One region of the Thioalkalivibrio sp. AKL7 genome, then DNA from elsewhere that is predicted to be linked to it. Evidence: riboswitches for the same ligand, from Rfam matches in the RefSeq annotation. Region 1 holds a riboswitch; each other region holds the start of a gene.
What was found. A riboswitch is a leader RNA that binds a small molecule or an ion and turns the genes downstream of it on or off. The one in region 1 is predicted to bind cobalamin.

Region 2: linked by a shared signal. The riboswitch ahead of G315_RS0109255 (TonB-dependent receptor domain-containing protein) and the one ahead of bluB (5,6-dimethylbenzimidazole synthase) in region 1 are both predicted to bind cobalamin.
Region 3: linked by a shared signal. The riboswitch ahead of G315_RS0109360 (porin) and the one ahead of bluB (5,6-dimethylbenzimidazole synthase) in region 1 are both predicted to bind cobalamin.

Annotation. Positions count from the first base shown of each region.
Region 1 is NZ_KB906947.1:419,634-427,496, reverse strand. It holds gene G315_RS0101880 (pirin family protein) at 1-34, opposite strand, end outside; gene G315_RS0101875 (hypothetical protein) at 120-485, opposite strand; gene G315_RS0101870 (ABC transporter ATP-binding protein) at 491-1,357, opposite strand; gene G315_RS0101865 (iron ABC transporter permease) at 1,357-2,328, opposite strand; gene G315_RS0101860 (cobalamin-binding protein) at 2,468-3,304, opposite strand; cobalamin riboswitch at 3,525-3,789, shown strand; gene bluB (5,6-dimethylbenzimidazole synthase) at 3,882-4,655, shown strand; gene cbiB (adenosylcobinamide-phosphate synthase CbiB) at 4,652-5,554, shown strand; gene cobD (threonine-phosphate decarboxylase CobD) at 5,565-6,572, shown strand; gene G315_RS0101840 (cobyric acid synthase) at 6,572-7,863, shown strand, end outside.
Region 2 is NZ_KB906951.1:51,769-59,631, forward strand. It holds gene G315_RS0109230 (DUF2390 domain-containing protein) at 225-722, opposite strand; gene fnr (fumarate/nitrate reduction transcriptional regulator Fnr) at 715-1,446, opposite strand; gene G315_RS0109240 (cyclopropane-fatty-acyl-phospholipid synthase family protein) at 1,739-2,977, shown strand; gene G315_RS0109245 (hypothetical protein) at 3,110-5,008, shown strand; cobalamin riboswitch at 5,092-5,339, shown strand; gene G315_RS0109255 (TonB-dependent receptor domain-containing protein) at 5,480-7,312, shown strand; gene G315_RS0109260 (cob(I)yrinic acid a,c-diamide adenosyltransferase) at 7,316-7,863, shown strand, end outside.
Region 3 is NZ_KB906951.1:76,951-84,813, forward strand. It holds gene G315_RS0109340 (bifunctional cobalt-precorrin-7 (C(5))-methyltransferase/cobalt-precorrin-6B (C(15))-methyltransferase) at 1-452, shown strand, start outside; gene G315_RS0109345 (cobalamin biosynthesis protein) at 449-892, shown strand; gene cobM (precorrin-4 C(11)-methyltransferase) at 889-1,653, shown strand; gene G315_RS0109355 (cytochrome c) at 1,845-2,408, opposite strand; gene G315_RS0109360 (porin) at 2,429-3,544, opposite strand; cobalamin riboswitch at 3,673-3,908, opposite strand; gene G315_RS0109365 (cytochrome-c peroxidase) at 4,122-5,102, shown strand; gene G315_RS0109370 (DUF4399 domain-containing protein) at 5,167-5,616, opposite strand; gene gltX (glutamate--tRNA ligase) at 5,762-7,168, shown strand; tRNA gene G315_RS0109380 (tRNA-Ala) at 7,211-7,286, shown strand; gene G315_RS0109385 (hypothetical protein) at 7,311-7,535, shown strand; tRNA gene G315_RS0109390 (tRNA-Glu) at 7,567-7,642, shown strand; partial or broken gene G315_RS13795 (AAA family ATPase) at 7,748-7,863, opposite strand, start outside.

The DNA of each region.
Region 1 (7,863 bases):
AGGTCTTCACGCTGTCCGGCGGTGTCGGGTTCATGGCGTTCTCCTTCGCAACAGATCTGCACCATACCGACCATGAAACGAAAAGAAAATTGCATCGTTTCCCTTCATGGAGCGTTCTGTCAGGGCACGGGGAGCTCCCAGGAATCGGCAAACGCCTCGAGGCTCTCGACGAAGTCCGGGTCGTGCTCCTTGCGATTGATGGTCAGGTGCAGGATGACGGCGTGGGCGGCGGGCGGATGACCCGTGGTCAACGTCCAGGCGAGGCCATTCGGGCATTCCGGAAGGTAAAAGCGAACGCCACCGTTGATGACTTCCCGATGGACGCGAAACTCGCCCCACAGGCAGTACACGACGCCGGCATCGGGGCCCTCGTCGGCGATCAGCGTATCGATCGCGCCGCTGGCGTCGGGTAATGCGGGCACGGTGAGGCTTCGTTGCAGGCTTTCGGCATCCAGATCGGAATGCAGGGTGCGGAAGAATTCCATGGGGACTACTCGTTGCGCGGCAGGAAGACGGGCAGGCCGTCCACCTCGCCCACGCTCAGGCGTTGGTTGTACAGGCGCTCCAGTGCGCTGGGCACCAGCATGGTGGCCGTGGGGCCCCAGCACGCCTGTCCGTCAGGGAATAGCAGTAGCAAGTGATCGCAGTAGCGCGCCGCGAGGTTGACGTCGTGCAGGACCAACACCGCGCCTCGGTTTTCCTGACCGACGATGGACTGCACGCGGTTGAGCACGGCCACCTGATGATGCAGGTCCAGCTGGCTGGTGGGTTCGTCCAGCAGGAGCAGGCTGGGGTCCTGCGTCAGCACGGTCGCGATCGCCAGGCGCTGGCGTTCCCCGCCGGACAAGGTGTCCACCATGCGGTCCTCGAGGTCGGCGAGATCCATCGCCGCGAGTGCCGCCCGGGCGCGGGCGTAGTCCTCGGAAGACTCGATATCCCAGGGCCGTAGATACGGGTGGCGTCCGATCAGGGCCGTCTCCAGCACCGTGGCGGGAAAGCCGTCGTGGTGGGTCTGGAAGACCAGGCCCAGGCGACGGGCCAGTTCCGCGCGGGCGAGGGTCGCAATGGATTGTCCCTTGACCTTGATGGTTCCGGCACGCGCGGCCCGCAAGCCGGCGAGGGTCTGCAGGAGGGTGCTCTTGCCGGCCCCATTCGGGCCCAGGATGCCCCAGCACTGGCCCGGATCCACCGTCAGGTCCAGCGGCGAACCGGGCGGCCGCTCGGGCACGTCGATGACGAGCTCATGCGTCGCGAGCAGCGTCTTGGGCCCCGGTTCCTGGTGGACGCTGCGCGCGCCCAGGCCCGGCGTGTCATGTGGCTGGGTCGCCGCGGGGGCTGGGGGAGGTGTACGCGGCATCAGCGGCTCCGGTAGAGCAGGAACAGGAACACCGGGACACCCAGCATCGCGGTGATGACGCCCACCGGCAACTGTTCCGGGGCAATGATCGTCCGGGCCAGGGTGTCGGCCAGGGTGAGGAGGATGCCCCCGCCCAGGGCCGAGGCCGGGAGGATCACGCGCTGGTCGTTGCCAAAGATCAGACGCAGCATGTGTGGCACGATCAGCCCGACAAAGCCAACCGCGCCGACCTGGGTGACTGCGGTCGCGGTGATCAGGGCCGCCACCACATAGATCGTCCATTCCACCGGGCGTACGGCCACTCCGAGGGCCGCGGCCTGCATGGGCCCGCGCGCCAGGACGTTCAGGGTGCGGCCAAATGGCAGGGCGAGCAGGGCGACGACCACGAGTACGCCCCAGGCCGGGTAGGGGTTGCGGGCATGGGAGACGTCGCCCATTAGCCAGTACAGCATGCCCGGGAGCTCCGCAGTGGGGCTGACCGCGAGGATGAAACTGATCATCGCGCCCCAGCCGGCGGCCACCACGACACCGGTCAGCAGCAGGCGGGTCGGGGTCCAGCTGCCCGTGCCGTGGGCCAGGCCGAACACCAGAATGGTGGACAGCAGGGCGCCCACGAAGGCCGCGGCCGAGACCGAGAACATGGACAGCCCCGCGAGCATCGCCAGCAAGGCGCCCACCGAGGCACCGCCAGAGAGCCCCAGCACGTAGGGATCGGCCAGTGGATTGCGTAGCAGAACCTGCATCAGCGCTCCGGCCAGGCCCAGCAACCCGCCGGCGGCGAACGCGGCCAGCGCGCGCGGCAGGCGCAGATCCAGTACCAGGGTGCTGTGCAGTCGCGAGGCCTCGCCGAAGAAGACACTCAGGAGGTCAGGGAACGGAATCTGCACGCTGCCGTAGGCCAGTGCCACCAGGACGGAGAGCACAGACGCGGGCAACAGCACGCCCAGGGCCAGGAGGAACGAACGGGTCAAGCGGTAGCCCTCCGCTCCAGGCGGACGAAGCGGTAGGTTGCCGGAACGGCGGGAGCGCTGCCTTCAGCGCACGTACCACGCTCCTTCATTGGTGTCCCGCGATATCCTTTCCGGGAGACTGCGAGGCGGACCGTCATGGTCATGGGGCGGAACGGCGGGCGCGGGCGCGTTCGAGTTCTTCGCACATCAGGGCCGTGCCTTCCGCGATGCGTCCGGTATGGCGTTGCAGGAGCGAAGGGGGAATGAAGAACAGATTGTCGCGCTGGACCGCGGTCAGGTCCTCCCATTGGCCCCAGGCGACCACCCAGTCGGGACGGTCCTCGCCCATGCCGCCGCCGATGATGACCTCGGGGTCGGCATCCAGTACGGCTTCGCGCCCAATGCGTGGCACCAGGCGGTCGAGATCGCCGAACACGTTCACGCCGCCACACACGGCGATGGCCTCGGCGATCAGGTGGTCGTCATTGACCGTCATCAACGGTTGCTCCCACACCTGATAGAACACGCGAATCGGGTCCCGGTCACCGTACGTGGCGCGGAGCGCGTCCATTCGGCCCAGGAAGTCCTCTGCCGCGGCGTCGCCCTGGTCATGCGTGCCGGCGAGCGTGGCCATGCGCCGCATGCTCGAGGCCACACCCTCGAAGCTGCGTGGTTCCGATACGTACACCGGCAGTCCCAGTTCGCGCAGGCGTTCGACCTGGGAGGCGGAGTTGCCGCTCTTCCACGCGATCACCAGATCGGGGTCCCTTTCCAGTACCCGTTCCAGGTCAATCCGGCTGTAGCCGCCAATCCGCGGGATGGCCTCCGCCTCGGGCGGATAATCGCTGTACTGCGTTGCGCCCACGATGCGGTCCCCCGCACCCACGGCAAACAGCACCTCGGTGATGTGCGGCGCCAGGCTGACGATGCGCTCGGCAGGCTGCTCCAGATGGACCTCGCGGTCATCGTCGTCGGTGACCGTGATTGAGTCCGCCATTGCGATCAGCGGGGTTGAGAACAGGCCCAGGAGGCAAGCGAGAAGTGGAGTTCGGGAAGTCCAAAATTGCATGATTTTACAGTCGCATTGGATTGGTTGTTCAAGCGCCTTCGAGCCGGCTGGGGAGCCGCCACCTGGCGCTGGACTAGCGGGGCATCATAGCAGCAAGCCTGGGGCGCCTCGGAGCGTCAATTGGTCGGCAGTGGGCTTGCCGCGTATGATTGGCGCCTTGCTACCAGGTGCCCGGGCGACTGATCGCGCGGGTTAAACGGGAAGTCGGTGCAGGCGCGAGATCCTCCGCAGCCCCATTCCGACGCTGCCCCCGCAACGGTAAGCGAGTGGGTTCGAGGGGTGCTTCCGCAGGCCGCTCGGACCTCGACAAGTCGAAAGCCACTGGGCCGAACGCGGCCCGGGAAGGCGACTTGCCGCCCCGGGTTGCCGGGGCCTCGCGAGCCCGGAGACCGGCCTGGACGATGTTTCTGCGACCGCGCGGTGGGCGAGGGTCGGTAGGTGCGGGCCCCTGTGGCCACACCCCGATCCCTCTGCATCCGCGTCGTGTCCCCCTGACGGTAAGCCGATGCAGTCCGAGTTGCCCGCCAATGAGAACCCTTCCTGCCCGGGCGCTGATGCCGGGGGTTCGGGGTTTGCCCAAGATGAGCTTGCGGCCGTCTATCGCGTGATCGCGGAACGCCGGGATATGCGCCATTTTCGGCCGGACCCGGTCGATCCAGCGGTGTTGCGGCGGCTGCTCGAGGCGGCGCATCGCGCGCCGAGCGTGGGCTATATGCAGCCCTGGCGCTTCCTGCGCATTACCGACCCAGCGGTGCGCGAGGCGCTCCACGCCCACGCGGCGGAGGAACAGGCGCGCACCGCCGAGGCCTGTGGCGAGCGCGCGGCCGACGTGCATCGCTTGAAGCTGGAGGGCATCCGCGAGGCGGGCGAGTTGCTGGTCGTGGCCCTGACCGATGGCCGCGAGCGCTACGTGCTCGGCCGGAGGACCCTCCCCGAGATGGACCTCTGTTCGGCCGCGTGTGCGATCCAGAACCTGTGGCTGGCCGCCCGCGCCGAGGGCCTGGGCATGGGCTGGGTCTCCCTGTTCGATCCGGACTGGCTGGCCAACCGGCTGGAGATGCCCGAGGGCGGGTACCCCATTGCCGTGCTGTGCCTCGGGCATGTCGAGCGCTTCTATGACCGGCCGATGCTGGAAACGGCGGGCTGGGACACCCGCCGCCCCCTGGAAGACCTGGTGTTCCAGGATCGCTGGGGTGCGCCGTGCGAGCTGGCCTTGCCCACGGTTGTGCGGGAATCCGCCGCGCGTCCGGATGGGCCATCCGGGGGTGGCAACACATGAGTACCTTTCTGATCCTGATCGGAGCCCTGATCCTGGACCGACTGTTTGGCGACCCACGGCGGTTCCATCCGCTCGCCGGATTCGGCCAGCTCGCGGCCTGGGCCGAATCCCGCTGGCATGCGCCGAGTCGTGTACGCGGAGCGCTCCTTCTCGCGGCGCTGGTCCTGCCCTGGGTGGTGCTGGCCGCACTGGGCACCTCGTTGGCCTGGGGCTGGCTTCTGACGCTGGCGATCCTGACGCTGGCGATTGGCTGGCGCAGCCTGGACGAGCATGCGGAGGTGGTGGCCGAGGCCCTGGAAAAGGATGACCTGTCTGGGGCGCGCACCGGCGTCGGCATGCTGGTCAGTCGCGACACGGCGGCCCTGGACGAGCGAGGGGTGAGTGGCGCGACCATCGAGTCGGTGCTGGAAAACGGCAACGACGCACTGTTCGCCACGATCTTCTGGTTCCTGGTGGCTGGCGCGCCGGGCGTGGTGGCCTATCGCCTGGTGAACACGCTGGATGCGATGTGGGGCTATCGCAATGACCGGTTTCGCTCGTTTGGCTGGGCCGCCGCGCGCCTGGACGATGCCATGAACCTGATCCCCGCCCGCCTGACGGCACTGGGCTATGCCCTGGCCGGTCGTGGCCGGGACGCGCTGCAGTGCTGGCGCGAGCAGGCCGCCGGCTGGAAGAGCCCGAATGCGGGGCCGGTGATGGCCGCAGGGGCGGGTGCGCTGGGCGTGGTCCTGGGCGGAGCGGCACCCTATGGCGGGCAGCGCGAGTGGCGACCCCGTCTGGGGATGGGCCGCATGCCGGACGCGGCGGGCATTCGCCAGGCGATTACGCTGCTGGATCGTGCGCTGGCCATCTGGATGGCCTTCATTGTGGCCGGGGTGATTGTCGTTGTCCTGTTCTGAGGCCCAATCGATGCAGACGCCGGAGCCGCAGGCACTGATCCAGGTGCACGGGGGCGGTATCCGCCAGGCGGCCGCGCGCTACCGGATCCCCGAGGCCGACTGGCTGGATCTCTCCACGGGCATCAACCCGCATGGCTACCCCGCGGGCGAGCTGCCGCCAGGGGTCTGGGCGCGCCTGCCGGAACCGGACGACGGCCTGGAGGCCGCAGCCGCCGCCTATTACGGGACCGGGGCGCTGTTGCCGGTGCCCGGTTCCCAGGCCGCGATACAGCTGCTGCCCGCGCTACGGGAAGGCACGGCGCGCGTGGGTATCCTCGAGCCCAGCTACAACGAACACGCCCGGGCCTGGCACGGGGCCGGGCACGACGTCGTCCCGCTGGATGGGGATTCGATCGAGGCCGCACTGCCTGGCCTGGACGTGCTGGTGCTGGTCAACCCCAACAACCCGACCGGGCAACGGTTCGACCGCGCGGACCTGCTGGCGTGGCATGCGGCCCTGGCCGCGCGCGGCGGCTGGCTGATCGTGGACGAGGCGTTCATGGACGTGACACCCGAGGCAAGCCTGGCGAAGGACGCGCCGCGCGAGGGCCTGGTGGTGCTGCGCTCGCTGGGCAAGTTCTTCGGGCTGGCCGGAGCGCGCGTGGGGTTTGTCATTGCGGGCGAGGAACTGCGGGCGCGGCTGGCCGCCCGGCTGGGGCCGTGGAGCCTGTCCGGGCCGTCGCGCTGGATCGCGGCTCGGGCCCTGGCGGACCTGGCCTGGCAGGCGGAGACGCGCGGCATGCTGCGGGTTCGAGGACAGCGCCTTGAAGACTTGCTGCGCGCCCGCGGATTGGAACCCGCCGGCGGAACCGCGTTGTTCCAGTGGTGCCGCGTGGCCGATCCCGCGGGCTGGCAGGACCGCCTGGGCGCGCAGGGCATCCTGGTCCGACGGTTTGATCAACCGGGCAGCCTGCGTTTTGGCCTGCCGGGGCAAGAGCACGAATGGAAGCGCCTGGAGCAGGCGCTGGGGACGTCCTGATGGGTACGACGCTGATGGTGCAGGGCACGACCTCGGATGCCGGCAAGAGCGTGCTGGTGGCGGGGCTGGCGCGCGTGCTGCACCGGCGCGGGCTGTCGGTGGTGCCGTTCAAGCCGCAGAACATGGCGCTGAACAGCGCGGTCACGGCCGACGGTGGCGAGATCGGGCGCGCCCAGGCCCTGCAGGCTGCGGCCTGTGGTCTGGAGCCGCACACGGACATGAACCCCGTGCTGCTCAAGCCCAGCTCGGACCAGGGGGCGCAGGTCATCATCCATGGTCGGCCGGCGGCGGAGCTGGATGCCCGTGCCTATCACGACTACAAGCCGGTAGCGCGCGAGGCCGTGCTGGCATCGCATCGGCGCCTGACGGCGCAGTACGCCCATGTGCTGGTGGAGGGCGCCGGATCGCCGGCGGAAATCAACCTGCGCGCGGGCGACATCGCCAACATGGGCTTTGCCGAGGCGGTGGACTGCCCGGTGATCCTGGTCGCGGATATCGACCGGGGCGGGGTGTTCGCGCATCTGGTGGGCACGCTGGCCCTGTTGAGCGAAACGGAACGCGCGCGGGTACAGGGTTTCGTGATCAACCGCTTTCGCGGGGATGTCGGCCTGCTGCAGCCCGGGCTGGACTGGCTGGAACAGGAGAGCGGCAAGCCGGTGCTCGGTGTGATTCCATACCTGCACGGGCTTTATCTGGATGCCGAGGATGCCCTGCCGCGCGAGGCGATGCCTTCGACGCCCGCGGACGCGCTGAAGGTGGTCGTGCCGGCGTTGCCGCGCATCTCCAACCACACCGATTTCGACCCCCTGCGCCTGCATCCGGCAGTGGACCTGCGCTTTGTCGGTCCAGGCGAAGCCCTGCAACCGGCGGATCTGGTCATCCTGCCGGGCTCGAAGTCCGTGCGTGCCGATCTCGCCTGGCTGCGCGAGCAGGGCTGGGAAGAAGCGTTGCAGCGGCATGCGCGCTATGGCGGAAAGGTGCTGGGCATCTGCGGCGGTTTCCAGATGCTGGGGCGTGCCGTGCACGATCCCGATGGGGTGGAGGGCCAGTCGGGCTCCACGCCGGGGCTGGGCTGGCTGGATATCGAGACCCGGCTCGCACCCGAGAAGCACCTGGAGCGGGTTCGCGGCGACCGCGTGCTGGATCGGGAGGCCCGTGTGGAGGGCTACGAGATCCATGCGGGCGTGACGACCGGGCCGGGCCTGGGGCGTCCGGTGCTGCAGCTGGAACACGGCCCGGATGGCGCGCGTAGTGCAGATGACGCGGTGGCCGGCACCTATGTCCACGGCGT
Region 2 (7,863 bases), on a different contig from region 1:
CCGTGCGCGCGCAAAAGCGGCCGAGCCCCTGCATTCAATAGCTTGTGGGGTTGGCACCCCAGGTTCCCCGATCCTGCGTTGCGCCGCTTGCAGGTAGAAGCCCCTACCTGCTGCGCACCGCGCCTTGGTTCGGAAAACCTGGGGTGCCAACGCGAACGTGTACATGGATGAGTGTTTCCCTAAGAGCATAGCCGGAATGCGCCCTTGCGTGCAGCACGCGCGGTTCAGGCGGCCATGAACTCGCGCAATCCGTCGCGGATCTCGGCGTCCGGCAGATCGGGGAACAGGGTGCGCAATCGGCGCTGGGGGTCGATGGCGAATGCGGGGGTGGTCTGCGGCGCCAGGTGCCGGGCCTCCGCGAGCAGTTGCAGGCCGGCGAGCCGCTCGCTTTGAAGCTCCAGTGCCAGCACCGCGCGGTAAAGCGCGTTGCGCTCGGGGGTGTGGAGCCGCCGGCGCAGTGCGCGGAGGCGTTCGGTGGAGGATGACTGCCAGCGCCGGGCCGTTTGCCGCAGTACGCGCCATTGCGAGGGTCTGAGGGGCTGCGGGTACCACAGGGCAAACAACGCGAGCATCACGTCCACGCCAAATTCGTCCTGCCAGCGCATCAAGCGCTCACGCGCGACGGGGTCGGTCCAGAGGCGGGCAGCGAAATCCCAGAAGGGGGCGAAGCCTGTGGCCAGTGGGGGTTTCCCTGGCTCCGGCTTGGGTCCGGGTTCAGGCACTGCTCGCGGCGGAGGTGAAGGTGACCCCGGCCGTGTTGCGCAGGCCGTCGGGCTGGAGGATCTCCAGGTCCCGGGTGTGCAGGTTGATTACGCCCTGGTTGCGCAGCTGAGTAAACAGCCGGCTGATGGTTTCCTGGGTCAGGCCCAGGTGGTTGGCGATGTCTGCCCGTGACATGGGCAGGTAGAACCGCTCGGGGGACAGGCCGCGGGCGCGATGACGCTCCGACAGGGCGATCAGGAAGGTCGCCAGACGCTGCTCCGCGGTACGTTGGCCGAGCAAGGCATGCAGGCTTTCGTCCTGGGCCAGTTCCTGACTCATCACGCTCATCATGTGCTGGCGGAAGGTCGGAAGGCGGCCGGCGAGGTCGTCGACATGGCCGTAGGGCACGGCGCAGACGCTGGTGGACTCCAGTGCAATGGCACTGACCGGGTGCTTGCCGGAGTGGATCGCGTCCAGCCCCAGGAGGTCGCCGGCCAGCGCGAAGCCGGTGATCTGTTCGGTCCCGTCATCGGAGATCAGCACCGTTTTCAGTGCCCCGGTGCGGACCGCGTACAGCGCTTCGAACTTGGTCCCCATGGTGAACAGGGGCGCACCCTTGGCGATCGGCCGGCGTTGCTGGACGATTTGGTCGAGTTGCCAGAGTTCATCCTGGGGCAGGCCCATGGGCAGGCAAAGCTGGCGCAGGGTGCAGTGCTGGCAGGCTTGGGTGGGTCGTAGCGTCATGGGTGCAGGGTAGCCGTTTTTTCGACGTTGGGGAAAGCGATCTTCGGGGTATGCCATCGGGCGCGGGAATGCGGTACTGTCCCCATGAGTTGTAGGCGATTACAGAAGGGATTGCCGTCGGTCAGCCGGGCCGCACATCAAGATGTGCTCGGTGTCTTCTCCCTCCGGCGGCTGCGTGGACAATGCGAGACATCGGTTATTAGACTGAGTCTAGAGTCTGCGGCACGGTCACGTTCGGCGTTACGCGTGGGGGCTGAGAGACCCGACCGCTAGAACAAGGACAGGGGTAGAGATGATCGAGCGGTTACTGGAGCAGTACATACGCTACGGGACCTTCGTGCTGCGGCATCCGGATGGCCGTGAGCAGCGTTTCGGGAACGGGGCGCCGGAAATCACCATGCAGGTGCATGACAAGGCGGCGTTACGCAAGATTGGGCGCGACCCGGGTTTCCAGCTGGGCGAGACCTACATGGACGGCCTGTGGTCGCCCGGCCCCGAGGGCCTGCAGGTGTTCCTCGACGTGGCCATGCGCAACTTCGCGCCGATGTTCAAGCAGCGGGTCAACCCTGCAGTGCGCATGCTGCGGGCCCTGATCGAGCAGGGCAACAAGGTGGCGCGCTGTTACCAGAACATCGCCCATCACTACGACGTCGATGAGTGGCTTTATCGTCAGTTTCTGGACGAGGGCATGTTCTACAGCTGCGCCTATTTCGAGCGCCCGGATATGACGCTGGAAGAGGCGCAGCAGGCCAAGTGCGCGATGCTGCGGAAGAAGTTGATGCTGGAGCCGGGCATGCGGGTGCTCGACATCGGTTGCGGCTGGGGCGGTCTGGCCTTCCATCTCGCCGAGCATGCCGGTGTCCATGTGGATGGCGTGACGCTGTCGAAGGAGCAGTTGCGGGTTGCCCGTGACGAGGCCAAGCGTCGGGGACTCGAGGATCGGGTGCGGTTCCTCTATCAGGACTACCGCGAACACGACGACCAGTACGACCGCATCGTCAGCGTCGGCATGTTCGAGCATGTGGGCACGCCCAACTACGAGACGTTCTTCCGGCGCGTGCATGATCTGCTGAAGCCGGAAGGCATCGCGGTGCTGCACACCATCGGGCGCCAGGAGCCGCCTGGCACCTCCAACCCGTGGTTGAGCAAGTACATCTTTCCGGGCGGGTATACGCCGGCCCTGTCCGAGGTGATGGGCGCGCTGGAGCCCACGCCGCTGGACACCACCGATATCGAGTTCTGGCGCCTGCATTACGCCGAGACGCTGGCCGAGTGGTATCGCCGCTTCCAGGAGGTGCGGGGCGAGGCCGTCGAACGCTTCGATGAGCGGTTCTGCCGCATGTGGGAGTTTTACCTGGCGAGTTGCGAGGGCACTTTCCGCTGGTGGGGCCAGGTGGTCTTCCATGTGCAGATGGCCAAGCAGCAGGATGCGGTGCCGCTGACCCGCGATTACCTCTATCGTGACGATGCCCCCGAAGTGATCTCCACCCCGCCCGGGGAGGCCCGGGCACAGCCCAGCGACGCCGCCTGAAGGCGAGGGGAGCGATCCGGGGCCGATCCCGAAAGTACTGCAAAACTCGGGCGAACCGAACGCGCATTCCCTACACTAGTGGTCACGTTGCGGCCATGCCGGCGGTAACCACCCATTCCGGAGCAGGGGCGCGTGTTCGGTCGCTTTCGTAAACGCAGGGAGGCACAGGGCCAGGAAAGCCCGCAGGCCGGCGGACCGTCACAGGAGCACGTCCTGATCGAGGCGGCCGGGCGCAGCCGCATTACCGAGGTGGCCGCCACCGCACGGCGCGTACCCTGGTCGCTGAACTTCCTGCAGTTGCTGTGGGCCGCCGGGCCAGTCACGTTCCTGGCAATGCAGGGCGGCTACTTCCTCGGTTTCGGCCACGCCGCCCCGGCACAGAACTTCATCTTCTTTGCCGTTTACACCCTGCTGTTCGGGGTCATCGGCCTGGTCGCGCGTTTCGTTGCGGACGCCACACGGGGCAAGCGCCAGGAGCGCTCGCGCGATCAGCTGCGCAACACCATCGACTTGCTGCCGGATCTGCTGTTCGTCACCCGCGACCTGGCGATGGGCGAGATGACCCCGGACATGCGCCGGCGCAAGGCAGCCCAAGTCCTGCTGCACGAAGTGGATATCGCCCCCGAGGCCGTGGCGGTCGCGGTGCGCGAGATGACCGGCGATGCCAGCCTGGCGGCCGCCGCGGAGCAGATCGAGATTTATCGTCGCCTGGGTCTGCGCTCGCGCGTCGCGGATCTGGTGGATGCGACCGAGGACTCCCGGCTCGCGGCCCTGGAGAAGCTGCACCACGAGGCGCCGGAGGTTGCGGACCTCCTGCGCGACCGCCTGCGGGGCGTGGCGCCAACCCAGGAGGACGGTGTGCGCCGGGTGGATCAGTTCCTGGATCGACTGTTTTCCGCCGCGGACGCCGATGACCTGGCGCGCTGCACCCTCGACGACGTGCAAGCGATCTTTGTCCTCGCCTTCGAGTTGGAGAACGGACGCCAGATCAAGCGGCTGAGCTTCGAATGGTCGGGGGGCTGGCAGCTCGGGGCTGCCCTGGACCGCCTCGAATCCCAGGGCAACCGCTTCCGTGTGGCTCAGGCCGGGGTGGTCAGCCGCCTGCGCTCCCTCGGCATCCTGCTATCCCAGCACGAGGCGTCGGGCCTGGATCCACAGGCCCTGCGCGAGCCGATCGTCAGTCTGGGGCGTCAGGTGCTGGAGGCGCTGCAGCGACTGGAGGATCTCGAACCTCCGGAAAATTCCGCGGATGGGCAGCTCCTCGGTCTTGCGCTGCGCCGAGTCGAGGACCTGCGTGAGGCGCGCGACCACCTGATGCAGTCGCAAAGCCGCTACATCAACGCAGTAGAACGCTGGGAGGCCCTGCGTCGGGCGCAGGTGGAGAAGCGCGGCGAGAAGCGCTGGTTCAAGCGCAGCGTGCGCGGCATCCGGGTGAGCGAGGAGCTGATCGAACTGACCGACGACCAGAAGCTGAAACTGGCCAGCCACTTCTGCTCTTTCCTCAAGGAACTCAAGATCGAGCGCGAGGGTGACCTGTTTTACTTTGGCGGCTCGGCACTGGATGCGGAGACCGCCAAGCGGATCGGGATCCAGCTCGCCTTGATCATGGAGCCGCTGGTGGATCTTACGAATCCCAGTATCCAGCGCGCGATATATGCCAATCCCGCGGCCTATCTGGGCGGGCTCTACGTGGGCATGAGCGCGGATGCCAAAGCAGGCCTGGGCTCGGCGATGGTGCGCAAGGTCCGGCAGGATCTCGGGCGCATGGCCGAGTGGCTGGCGCTGCGCCTCACGCGCATCTACAACCTGCCACTGAGTGACTCCATGCGCGATTTCCTGGTCAGCCACTATGGGGCCAATCGCGAGCGCCTGGAGATGCTGGCGACCCATACCGGGGACGAGTCGCACCCGGTGGCGCTGCGTGCCGAGCGCTCGCCCGAGTTCGACGCCATGCTGCAGGACAAGGCTTGGGGTCTGCTGCTCAAGCGCGGGACCCGCTACCTGTACGCGGAGGAACGGCGCCGCCGCTGATCGGCGCCGGTATGCGAGCCTGCTAGTGTCACTCGGGATCGCACGGGGGGGTAGCGGCTGGTAATTTTGCGCCCAACTGTGTAGGGTTCGCTGCGTTCCTCGGTGCCCGACCAAGCGCTGCTTGGCGGGTTAAACGGGAAGATCGGTGAGTCTCCGGCGGGCTGCAAGGCCTCGGGACGAGTCCGACGCTGCCCCCGCAACGGTGATCGAGCGAGAGACCACCAGTCGGTCTCTGATGGTCGCGGCCAGTGCCACTGAACATGACGTTCGGGAAGGCGCCGCGCCGGAACGCTCGTCAGTCCGGAGACCGGCCAGGGAATGATCGCGCGGCATGCGGCGGGCATGCGAGGCGGATGATCGTGCCGGGCCGTTCGCCGGTCGTGGCCGATCCCCCTCGTGTCTGTCTCCCCCTGTCTGCGCGATCCCGACGAATCAACGGCGTGCGGGCGGCTCGCCGGGAGACTCTACACAATGAAACGCACAGCACTTTCCGCGGCCATCCTGCTGGCCACCAGTCCCGCCCTGGCGGACACACCGAATACCGACGATGCCCAGACGCTGGAGACCGTCCAGGTCACCGCCTCGCGCATCGCCCAGACGGTGGATGAGACGCTCGCTTCGGTGACCATCATCGACCGCGAAGAGATCGAACGCCTGCAACCCCAGCAGTTCACCGATCTTCTGGAGGGCCGCGCCGGGATCGAGACCTCCCAGAACAGCGCGTTCGGGAAGACCTCTTCCGTTTACACGCGTGGCACGAGCTCCGACCACACGCTTCTTTTGATTGATGGCGTGCGCATGGGTTCTGCGACTACGGGTGGTGCCAGTTGGCAGTTTCTTCCGCCAGAGGAAATCGAGCGCGTGGAGATCGTGCGTGGTCCGCGTACCAGTATCTATGGCTCGGACGCGATTGGTGGGGTCGTGCAGGTCTTCACCCGGGAAGGCCGCAAGGGCCCGCCAAAGGTCGATGCGTTTGTTGGTGGTGGCAGCTTCAATACCTGGGAAACTGGGGTGGGGGTCGCTGGCGGGACCGAGAACACGAACTACAGCCTTTCGGTCAGCCATTTCGAGACCGACGGTATCAACGTCCAGGACGGAGTGGGCGATGAAGACCGCGATGGCTATGACAACACCTCCCTGGCAACCAAGGTTTCACATCGCTTGGATAATGGGATCGAGGTCTTCGGCAGCATCCTTTATTCAGAGGGTGAATCCGAGTTCGACAGTACTGAAGGTGATGACTACACCGACTATGTGCATGCAGCGATCCGTGCGGGTCTTCGGCTGCGTTTAACAGATCGTTGGGATACGGAACTCAGCGTCTCGCATAGCCGGGACGAAAACGACCGTTACACGGATGGAAGCTTTGCGTCGCAGTATGACACCAAGAGGGATTCTGTTGACTGGCTGAACGAGATATTCCTAACTGACCATTTGTTGTTGACGGCAGGTTTAGATGCCCGTGAAGATCGGATTGACGTCGATGATCCTGGGTTCTTGGGCGCCGAAGAATATGCGGAGACTAGTCGATATAACGTTGGCGGATTCGGGATTCTTCAAGCAGATCTCGGGAGGCACTTGCTGGAAGGTTCGTTGAGGTACGACGACAATGAGCAGTTCGGCAGCAAAACGACTGGTCAGATGGCCTGGGGTATACAGGTGGCTGAAGCGTGGCGTCTGCGGGCATCGTACGGGACGGCATTCAAGGCGCCAACGTTTAACGAACTCTACCACCCCGATATTGGATTCTTCCGCGGGAACCCGGATCTTGATCCGGAGGAGTCGGAGACCTTCGAACTGGGCGCGCGTTATTCGGTGGAACCCGGCTACTTGGATGTAAGCATTTTTGAAACTCGGGTCGACAATTTGATTGCAGGGTTCGCTCCACCGGAAAACGTAGAGGAAGCGCGAATCCGGGGCTTGGAGATAGAAGGCGGTTATGAGCGTGGTCAGTGGCTTTCGCGCGCTTCACTGACGTTGTTGGATGCCGAGGATCGTGAAACAGGCAATGAACTACCTCGCCGGTCCCCGGTAACTGCCCGCTTCGATCTGGATCGGCAGTTCCAGCGTTTCTCGGCGGGTGGATCGGTGATTGCCAAGAGCCGGTCGTATAACGATCGTAACAATGATATACGGCTTTCCGGTTACGGGCTGGTGAATCTGCGTGCGAGCTATCAGATTGCCCCGGAATGGCAGCTCCAGGCTTCGGTCAAGAATGTGTTCGACAAAGACTACGAGACGGCGCTTGGCTACAACCAGCCGGGGCGTGCCGCGTTCGTGAAACTGCGTTATCAGCAGAGGTGATCCATGGGTAATCGACTGTCGAAGATTGCGACCCGCACGGGTGACGAAGGCCGAACCGGCCTCGGTGACGGCTCGCGGGTGGACAAGGACTCGCATCGGGTCGAGGCCTTCGGAGATGTGGATGAGCTGAACAGTGTGATCGGCCGGTTGCTGACGCACGTTCTGCCCGAAGAGGTTCGCCGCTCGCTGGCGCTGGTGCAGCACGAGCTGTTCGATCTGGGGGCGGAACTGGCGGTGCCGGGGCATCAGGCGTTGCCGGATGCGTCGGTGGAGCGTCTTGACGTGGAGCTCGAGTCCTTCAACGACGATCTGCCGGCCCTGAAGGAGTTCATTCTCCCGGGCGGCGGGCCGGCCTCGGCCGATTGTCATATCGCCCGCACGGTCTGCCGGCGCGCGGAACGGCGTCTTGTCGCGCTCAACCACCACGAAGCGCTGCGCCCGGGTTCGCTGGCCTACATCAACCGGCTGTCGGATCTCCTTTTCGTGCTTTGTCGCGTCCTCGCGCGCCACGAGAACGGCGAAGAGATCCTCTGGCAGCCGGCCAGCCAGCG
Region 3 (7,863 bases), on a different contig from region 1:
GCCTGTGGGACATTGGCGCCGGGTCGGGGTCTGTCGGTATCGAGTGGATGCTGGCGGATCCAGCGAACCGCGCCGTGGCCATCGAGCCGCGTGCGGAGCGGCTGGAGCGGGTCCGGCGCAATGCGCGTGCCCTAGGGGTCCCGGCCCTGCAATGTATCTCCGGGCGCGCGCCGGAGGCGCTGGATGACCTGTCTGCCCCCGACGCGATCTTCATCGGGGGTGGGCTGACGACGCCCGGGCTGGTGGAACACTGCGTGGAGAGCCTGCGCCCGGGGGGGCGCCTGGTCGCCAACAGCGTGACGGTGGAAGGCGATGCGGTGCTGGCGGCGACGCGCGAGCGCCATGGTGGCGAGCTGACACGGATCAATGTGAGTCGCTCGGAACCGCTGGGCGCGATGTCGGGCTGGAAACCGCTGCGGCCGGTGACCCTGTGGTCCCTGCACCGGAGTTGAACCAGGCGGGATCCTGGGTCGTGCCAGGCGTCGGCTTTGCCTCTGCCTGTACGACGCGGGAGCTGGAGGGTCTGATTCGTGCGGTTCTGGCCGAGGCCCGCGCCATGCCGGGAGCGGAGCGTGCCGGGGTGATCGGGGCCCGGCAGCTGGCGGCGCCGGCGCACAAGAGCGACAGCGCCATGCTGGCGACGGTGGCGCGCGAGCTGGAACTGGAACTCGTATTTCTGTCCGCGGCCGCGCTGGCGGACTGCGACGGCGTAGTGCTTACGGAGTCGCGGCGGGCACGTGCAACCGCCGATGTCGGGTCGGTGGCCGAGGCGGCGGCGCTGGCGGCAGCCGGCGCAGGCGCGCGTTTGCTGTTGCCGCGTCGTCTGTCAGCGCGGGCCAGCTGTGCGGTGGCCTGGGTCGATGCCCATCACGTATCCAAGGAGTCATCATGACGGTTCATTTTGTCGGAGCGGGGCCGGGTGCCGCGGATCTGCTGACCCTGCGCGGGCGCGATCGCATTGCGGCCTGTCCGGTATGCCTGTACGCGGGTTCACTGGTACCCGAGGCCGTGCTGGAGCATGCGCCGGAGGGGGCGCGTGTGATCAACACCGCGCCGTTGACGCTGGACGCGATCATGGACGAGATCCAGCGCGCGCATGCGGCCGGTGAGGATGTCGCACGACTGCATTCCGGCGATCTGTCGGTGTACAGCGCGCTGGGCGAACAGATCCGCCGCCTGGAGGCGGCCGGGATCGACTACACCATCACCCCGGGCGTGCCGGCGTTTTCCGCGGCCGCGGCGACCCTGGGGCGCGAACTGACCGTGCCGGAGGTGGCACAGTCGGTGGTGCTGACGCGTACGCCGGGACGGGCCTCGTCGATGCCGGAGCGCGAACGGCTGGAGGCTTTCGCCGCGACCGGGGCGACCCTTGCGATCCACCTGTCGCTGCACAATATCGAGACCGTGGTCGAGGACCTGCGTCCGCACTACGGCTGCGACTGTCCGGTGGCGATCGTCTTCCGCGCCAGCTGGCCGGACGAGACCGTGGTGCGCGGTTCGCTGGGCAATATCGTGGAACGGGCAGAGGCCCTGACCACGCGGCGTTCGGCGCTGATCCTGGTGGGGCCGGCGCTGGATCCGGGCGATTTCCGCGACAGTGCGCTGTACGACCCGGCGCACGTGCGCCGTTATCGGGGCATGGACGGGGACTAAGCGTCGCGTCTTCGATCTTCCGCAGGCAGGGACGATCCCGGTGAGCGTTGTGGAGCCCCCGGTGTTCGCCTGCAAGCAGGCTCCTACAGGTTCCCGGCGATGTGGGAGCCTGCTTGCAGGCGAAGGTGGTTGCTTCCTGGTCAGGATTACGGAAAGGGGCCGCCCAGGCGGCCCCTTGGTTCCTACCCGGTTCAGCGGCGGCGGTAGTTGTCGTGACAGGCCAGGCAATGGTGGCGCACGCCGTTCAGGGCCTCGGTGGCGCGAAGCTGGAAGTCTTCGTTCCCTAGGTCCTCGGCCGACTCCACCTTGCGCTGTAGTTGTTGGGCGGCCTCGCGGTAGGCGGCCTTGTACTCGGCGAAGTCCGGGTCTTCCCAGGCCGCGGGCAGGGCACCGGGTTCGCCGTGCCGCGCGGGTGTCTCGCGTGCGAACCAGGTTTCGATGTCGTCGGCGCGGCGCGCCAGTTCCTCGGCCAGATCGGGCAGACGTCCGGCGAATGGTGCGCCATAACGCAGGATCTGCTCGATGCTGCGGTAGGTGGCGGATGTGCCCTGCATGCTCTGCTGACGGAATCGCTGGAAGGCCTCGGGGGCGTCTACATCGGCCGGATCGTCCAGGGTCTCGTGATACTTGCCCCAGGGGCCCGGCATTGGGATCGTTACCTCTCCGGCGATCAGGGTTCCTGCGGCAGTCAGTAACAGGACTGTCGCGAAGAAGGTCGTCAGCGAGTGACGGATGATGGATTGTGTCCATTTCATGTCGATTCTCCCTGTGCGAGTCAGAAGCGGAACTGGTGCTGCAGATGCAGCTCCCAGTTCGAGGTGTCGTTGTCGCGGTCCAGCCACATGAGCTGGGTCTTCTGCCGCTGGCCACGGTGGTACCAGTTGAGGCCGGCGCCCCACTCGCGCTGCCAGCGCTCGTCGCTTTCCAGGTCGTCGTCGGCATCGTGACGCAATACCGCGTGGCGGGCAGCGAGCTCAAGCCCCGCCACCGGCAGCGACTGCGCCAGTTCCAGTTCGGCACCCAGGTCGTGGTAGCTCGTGGTCCGGTCGGGGGAAACATTGCGGCGGAAGGCCGCCAGCGAGAGAGACGTGTGGCCGAACTTGACCACCGCGTCGGCGGTGGCGGTGACCCAGTCGGCGCGCTGGTGCTCCACCGTGCCTTCCAGTCCGCGGCTCCAGTCACGCAGGTGATTGCGGCTGGCGGCCTGCACGCCGGCGCCCAGGGCGACCGTGTGTTCCACGGCCTGGCCCACGGTGGTGTTGTCGCGCGGAACCGCCCCTACCGGGGCCCAGGCGCTGCGGGCGCTGAGCAGATGCCCGGAGGTGGATGGGCGCTCGTCGCGCTGGTCGAGGCGCCCCCGGCCGTCAAACACGCCGAGGGCCCAGGCGCGGTCGTCGGCCGCGCCACCCAGGAGGGCGACGCCGGTGTCGCGTCCGGCCGGGACCTCGAACTGGTTGCCGGCGATGCTCAGCTCGGTGAACAGGCGATTGGGCCCGCCGATATCCCGTGGCAGCCCGAAGGGCACGGTGAACTGACCGGCCCGCAGACTCAGCGATTCGCCCAGCGCGTACTGCAGCCAGACGTCGCGCATGGACAGCTCGCCGCTGCTGAAATCCGGCTGCAGACGGAAGCTCAGATCGGGGTGGAACAGGGTCCCGGAGCTGTCCAGCCAGGCGCGGCGGAAGTCGAACTCGCTGCGGGAGCCGTCCGGGTCTCGGTTGTAGCTGTAGCGGCCCTGAACTAGCGGATCCAGGGTGACCTGCAGGCCGTCTTCCGCGTCGCTGAAGTCGAAGCCGGCCTGTGCCGGCGCGAGACTCGTGGCCGTCATCAGACAAAACGTGGCAAGGGCCGGGACGGCATGTCGCCCCGGTCGGACATGGGTGTTTTCCATTGTTGTGGTGCTCCCCTGGACGAGCGACCCCGCACGCCGTGGATGAAACGACGCCGGACGCTGGACAGGGAGCAGGGTAGGGCCGGTCGTTGAGCACACCGGTCCTGGCCCGCTCGGCCGCCCACCGCGGCGTCGGGTGTTCTCCAGGCCGGTCTCCGGACTCGCAGAGTGGATGCGTGATGCATCCAGGGCGGGTCGCCTTCCCGCGGGCATCTCGGGGATGCGCCGCAGTGGCATTGGATCCGCCCTGACTCTGCCTACCGTTGCGGGGGCAGTGCCGGACTTGCGAACGCGTGTTCGCGCACCGGCTTCCCGATTATCCCCGGCCGGTTCTGGCCGGGGCACCTGAAGGCAAGGCGGACCCTACGGCGCCTTCGTTTGAGGGTCAAGGGCGCGTTGAGTCGGGATGGCAGCGGTATCCGTTGATCTGGATCAACGGAATACCCGTTTTTGATCGCGTCCGGTTTCCCGCGTGGGTAGGGTGGGTTTCAGACGATCTGGACCGAGTCTAGATCGGTTCGAGCCGACACCCATTCCCCAAGGGAGACCTGCCATGAAGACACTTTCCGGATTTCGAATGACGGCGCTCGCGGCGTGCGCGGCCGTCGCCATGGGGGCCTCGGCCCCGGTGCTGGCGGATACCGACTATTCCGAGTACCGCGACGTGTTCGAGCCGTTGCCGGCGCTGCCGCCGATCCCGGCGGACAACTCGATGACGAAGGAGAAGATCGAACTGGGCAAGATGCTGTTCTTCGAGCCGCGCATCTCCAGCTCCGGCGTGATCTCCTGCGCGACCTGCCACAACCCGGCGCTGGGCTGGGCGGACCGTATCCCGCGCGCGGTGGGGCATGATGGCCAGGTCGGCGAGCGCAACACCCCGACGGTATTGAACTCCGGCTTTTTCACGGCCCAGTTCTGGGATGGCCGCGAGGACGACCTGGAAGGCCAGGCGCTGGGTCCGATCCAGGCCGCGATCGAGATGGCGATGCCATTGGAGGACGCAATCGAGCGTCTGGAAGAGTTCAACGAGTACCAGGAGAAGTTCCAGGCCGCCTATCCGGACTATGACGGTGACAACGTGATCAATGCCGATCACGTGGCCCATGCGCTGGCCACCTTCCAGCGCACGCTGAATACCCCGAACTCGCCGCTGGACCGCTGGCTGGTTGGGGACGAGGGCGCGATGAGTGAGCAGCAGATGCGCGGCATGAAGCTGTTCGCGGATAACGGGTGCGTCGCCTGCCACCGTGGCCCGGCACTGACCGACAGCCACTTCCATCGCATCCAGGTGCCGGGCTCGGAAGACGAGGGCCGTTACCTGGTGACCGGGGAGGAGAGTGATCGCTTTGCCTTCAAGACCCCGACCCTGCGCAACGTGGCGCTGACCTACCCCTATATGAACAACGGCGAGACCGCCACGCTGGACGAGGCGATCCGCATCATGGGGCAGGAGATGCTGGGCATGGAGTTCAGCGACGATGAAGTCGCGGACCTGGAGGCCTTCATGCACGCGCTGACCGGTGACATGCCGCAGTTCGAGATCCCGTCACTGCCGTAAGCGACCGGTTGCCACTGGCGATGACAAGCCCCCTCCGGGTCCGGAGGGGGCTTTTTTGTGTCGCCTATTCGACGGTGATGGTGATCTTGTCGGAGGTCACTGGCGGGTCGAAGCTGAGGTGGCGGTAGTCCATGAAGAGCAATTGCAGGGTGTGGGTGCCTGGTTCCAGTTCGATTTCGCCTTCCGTCTGACCGCCTCCGAAGTGGCGCTTGTGGTCGGAGAAGGGGAGCGAGGCATCCAGGTCGACCTCGTCCAGCGGCTGGTTCACCAACAGGTGGTGATGCCCGGTGTTGTCGGCCTCGACGCCGGCCGGGGCCACGCCCATGCCGCGCAGGCCCATCTGGATCCGCACGGGACTCTCGACGGTGTCGCCATCCTGCGGGCTGATGAAATATACCTTGGCTTCATCGGCGGCCGAAACGCGCTCCATGCTGGTGGCGCTGCCAGCGGCCAGGGCGAATCCCCCGGTGACCAGAGCGATGGTTGCAAGTTGGGTGAGCGAAACCGGTTTCATTAGGACTCCTTTGGGCGGCGCAGGCCCCTGTGGTTGCCTGTCTTGAGTATAGCCAACCGAAACCGGGCTGCAGGGTCATCGGGGAGTATCGTTCTGCTACCCTAGTTCCCCCTATTCTTGCTACCCCTGATCGAGTGTCCTGCGCATGAGTTTCCGTACCCGCTTTGCTCCCAGTCCCACCGGCTATCTCCACATCGGTGGTGCCCGTACCGCGCTCTTCTCCTGGCTGTATGCCCGCCACCATGGCGGCGATTTCGTGCTCCGCATTGAGGACACCGATCTCGAGCGCAGCACTGCGGAGTCGGTGAACGCGATCCTGGAAGGCATGAACTGGCTGGGTCTGACCTACGATCAGGGCCCGTTCTATCAGACCGAACGGTTCGACCGGTATCGCGAAGTGATCGAGCAGCTGATGGCCGCTGGCCACGCCTACCGCTGCTACTGCTCGAGGGAAGAGCTGGACGCGATGCGCGAGGAGCAGAAGGCGCGCAAGGAGAAGCCGCGCTACGACGGTCGCTGCCGCGCCCGTACCGAGCCGCGCGAGGGCGTGGAGCCGGTCATCCGCTTTCGCACGCCGGACGAGGGCGTGACAGTTGTTGACGACATGGTGCGCGGGAAGGTCGCGTTCCAGAATCACGAGCTGGATGACCTCATCATCGCCCGCTCGGATGGCTCGCCGACCTACAACCTGACGGTAGTGGTCGACGACATGGACATGGGCATCACCCACGTGGTGCGCGGCGACGATCACCTGAACAACACGCCGCGCCAGATCAACATCCTCAAGGCGCTGGGGGTGGAGCCGCCGCGCTATGGCCACCTGCCGATGATCATGGGGCCCGACGGCGCCAAGCTGTCCAAACGCCACGGCGCGGTGTCGGTCATGCAGTACCGCGACGAGGGCTACCTGCCGGAGGCCCTGCTCAACTATCTGGTGCGCCTGGGCTGGGCGCATGGCGACCAGGAGATCTTCGGACTGGACGAACTGGTTCGCCTGTTCGATATCAAGGACGTGAACCAATCCGCCTCCGCCATCAACCCGGACAAGCTCCTGTGGCTGAACCAGCACTACATCAAGACGCTGGACCCGGACCACGTCGCGCTGGAACTGGGCTGGCACCTGGGGCAGCTGGGGATCGATCCCTCCGAAGGGCCGGAACTGCGCGATGTGGTCATCGCGCAGCGCGAACGGGCGCGTACCCTGCGCGAGATGGCCGAGAACAGCGTGTATTTCTATCGCGAGTTCGAGGACTACGACGAGAAGGCGGCGCGCAAGCAGCTGACCGCCGAGGCGCAGCCCGTGCTGCAAACCCTGCACGATGGCTTCAGCGCTCTCGGGGCGTGGGAGAAGGAGGCGCTGCACGAGGTGGTGGTGCACACCGGCGAGCGTCTGGAGCTCAAGCTCGGCAAGGTGGCGCAGCCCCTGCGTGTCGCCCTTACCGGCGGTACGGTGTCTCCACCCATCGATGACACGTTGGTGCTCATTGGTCGCGAGCGCGTTCTGGCCCGTATCGACCGTGCGTTGCAGAAAATTTCCGCCGCAGCGGGTTGACACATTTGGGGGTGCTGGCTACAGTACGCGCTCGCCTGACACGGGGCCATAGCTCAGCTGGGAGAGCGCCTGCATGGCATGCAGGAGGTCGGCGGTTCGATCCCGCCTGGCTCCACCACTCAGGGGTACTGCGAGTTCATTAATGCATCGTTTTGGAGTCATATCGCTCTACGTTGGATTGGTGCTGGCAGTGATCGGATTGATCGGCGGATTCGGGCTGATGCTCACCGGGGAACAGACCTGGTCGAAGCCCCTCATCGCGCTGGTGCCGGTCGGGTTTTTGCTGGTGTTCAACGGTCTGGTGACGACGCTTCTGCATCGCGCACCAGGTAGCGAGGAAGACCGGCCCAAGGGCCCACCCGAGTAAGACGGAAGTAAGAAGAAGACGTTGCCTCTACGTCCCCATCGTCTAGAGGCCTAGGACACCGCCCTTTCACGGCGGCGACCGGGGTTCGAATCCCCGTGGGGACGCCATATCCCGAAAAGGCCCGAACCGCAAGGTTCGGGCCTTTTCTTTTGTGGTGTTGGGATCACACCGGTAGCGCCTTGGCCGCCGGGCGCTTGTCCCGGCGGATGATGTCAGGCGAGGCGGGGATCGCGCTGGCGGGGTTCGTCGGGGTGCGGGCGCGGGATGATGCAGTGGTTGATGCGCAAGAGTTCGCGTTCGGCCCAGGATTGCACCTGGGGCTCGCTGG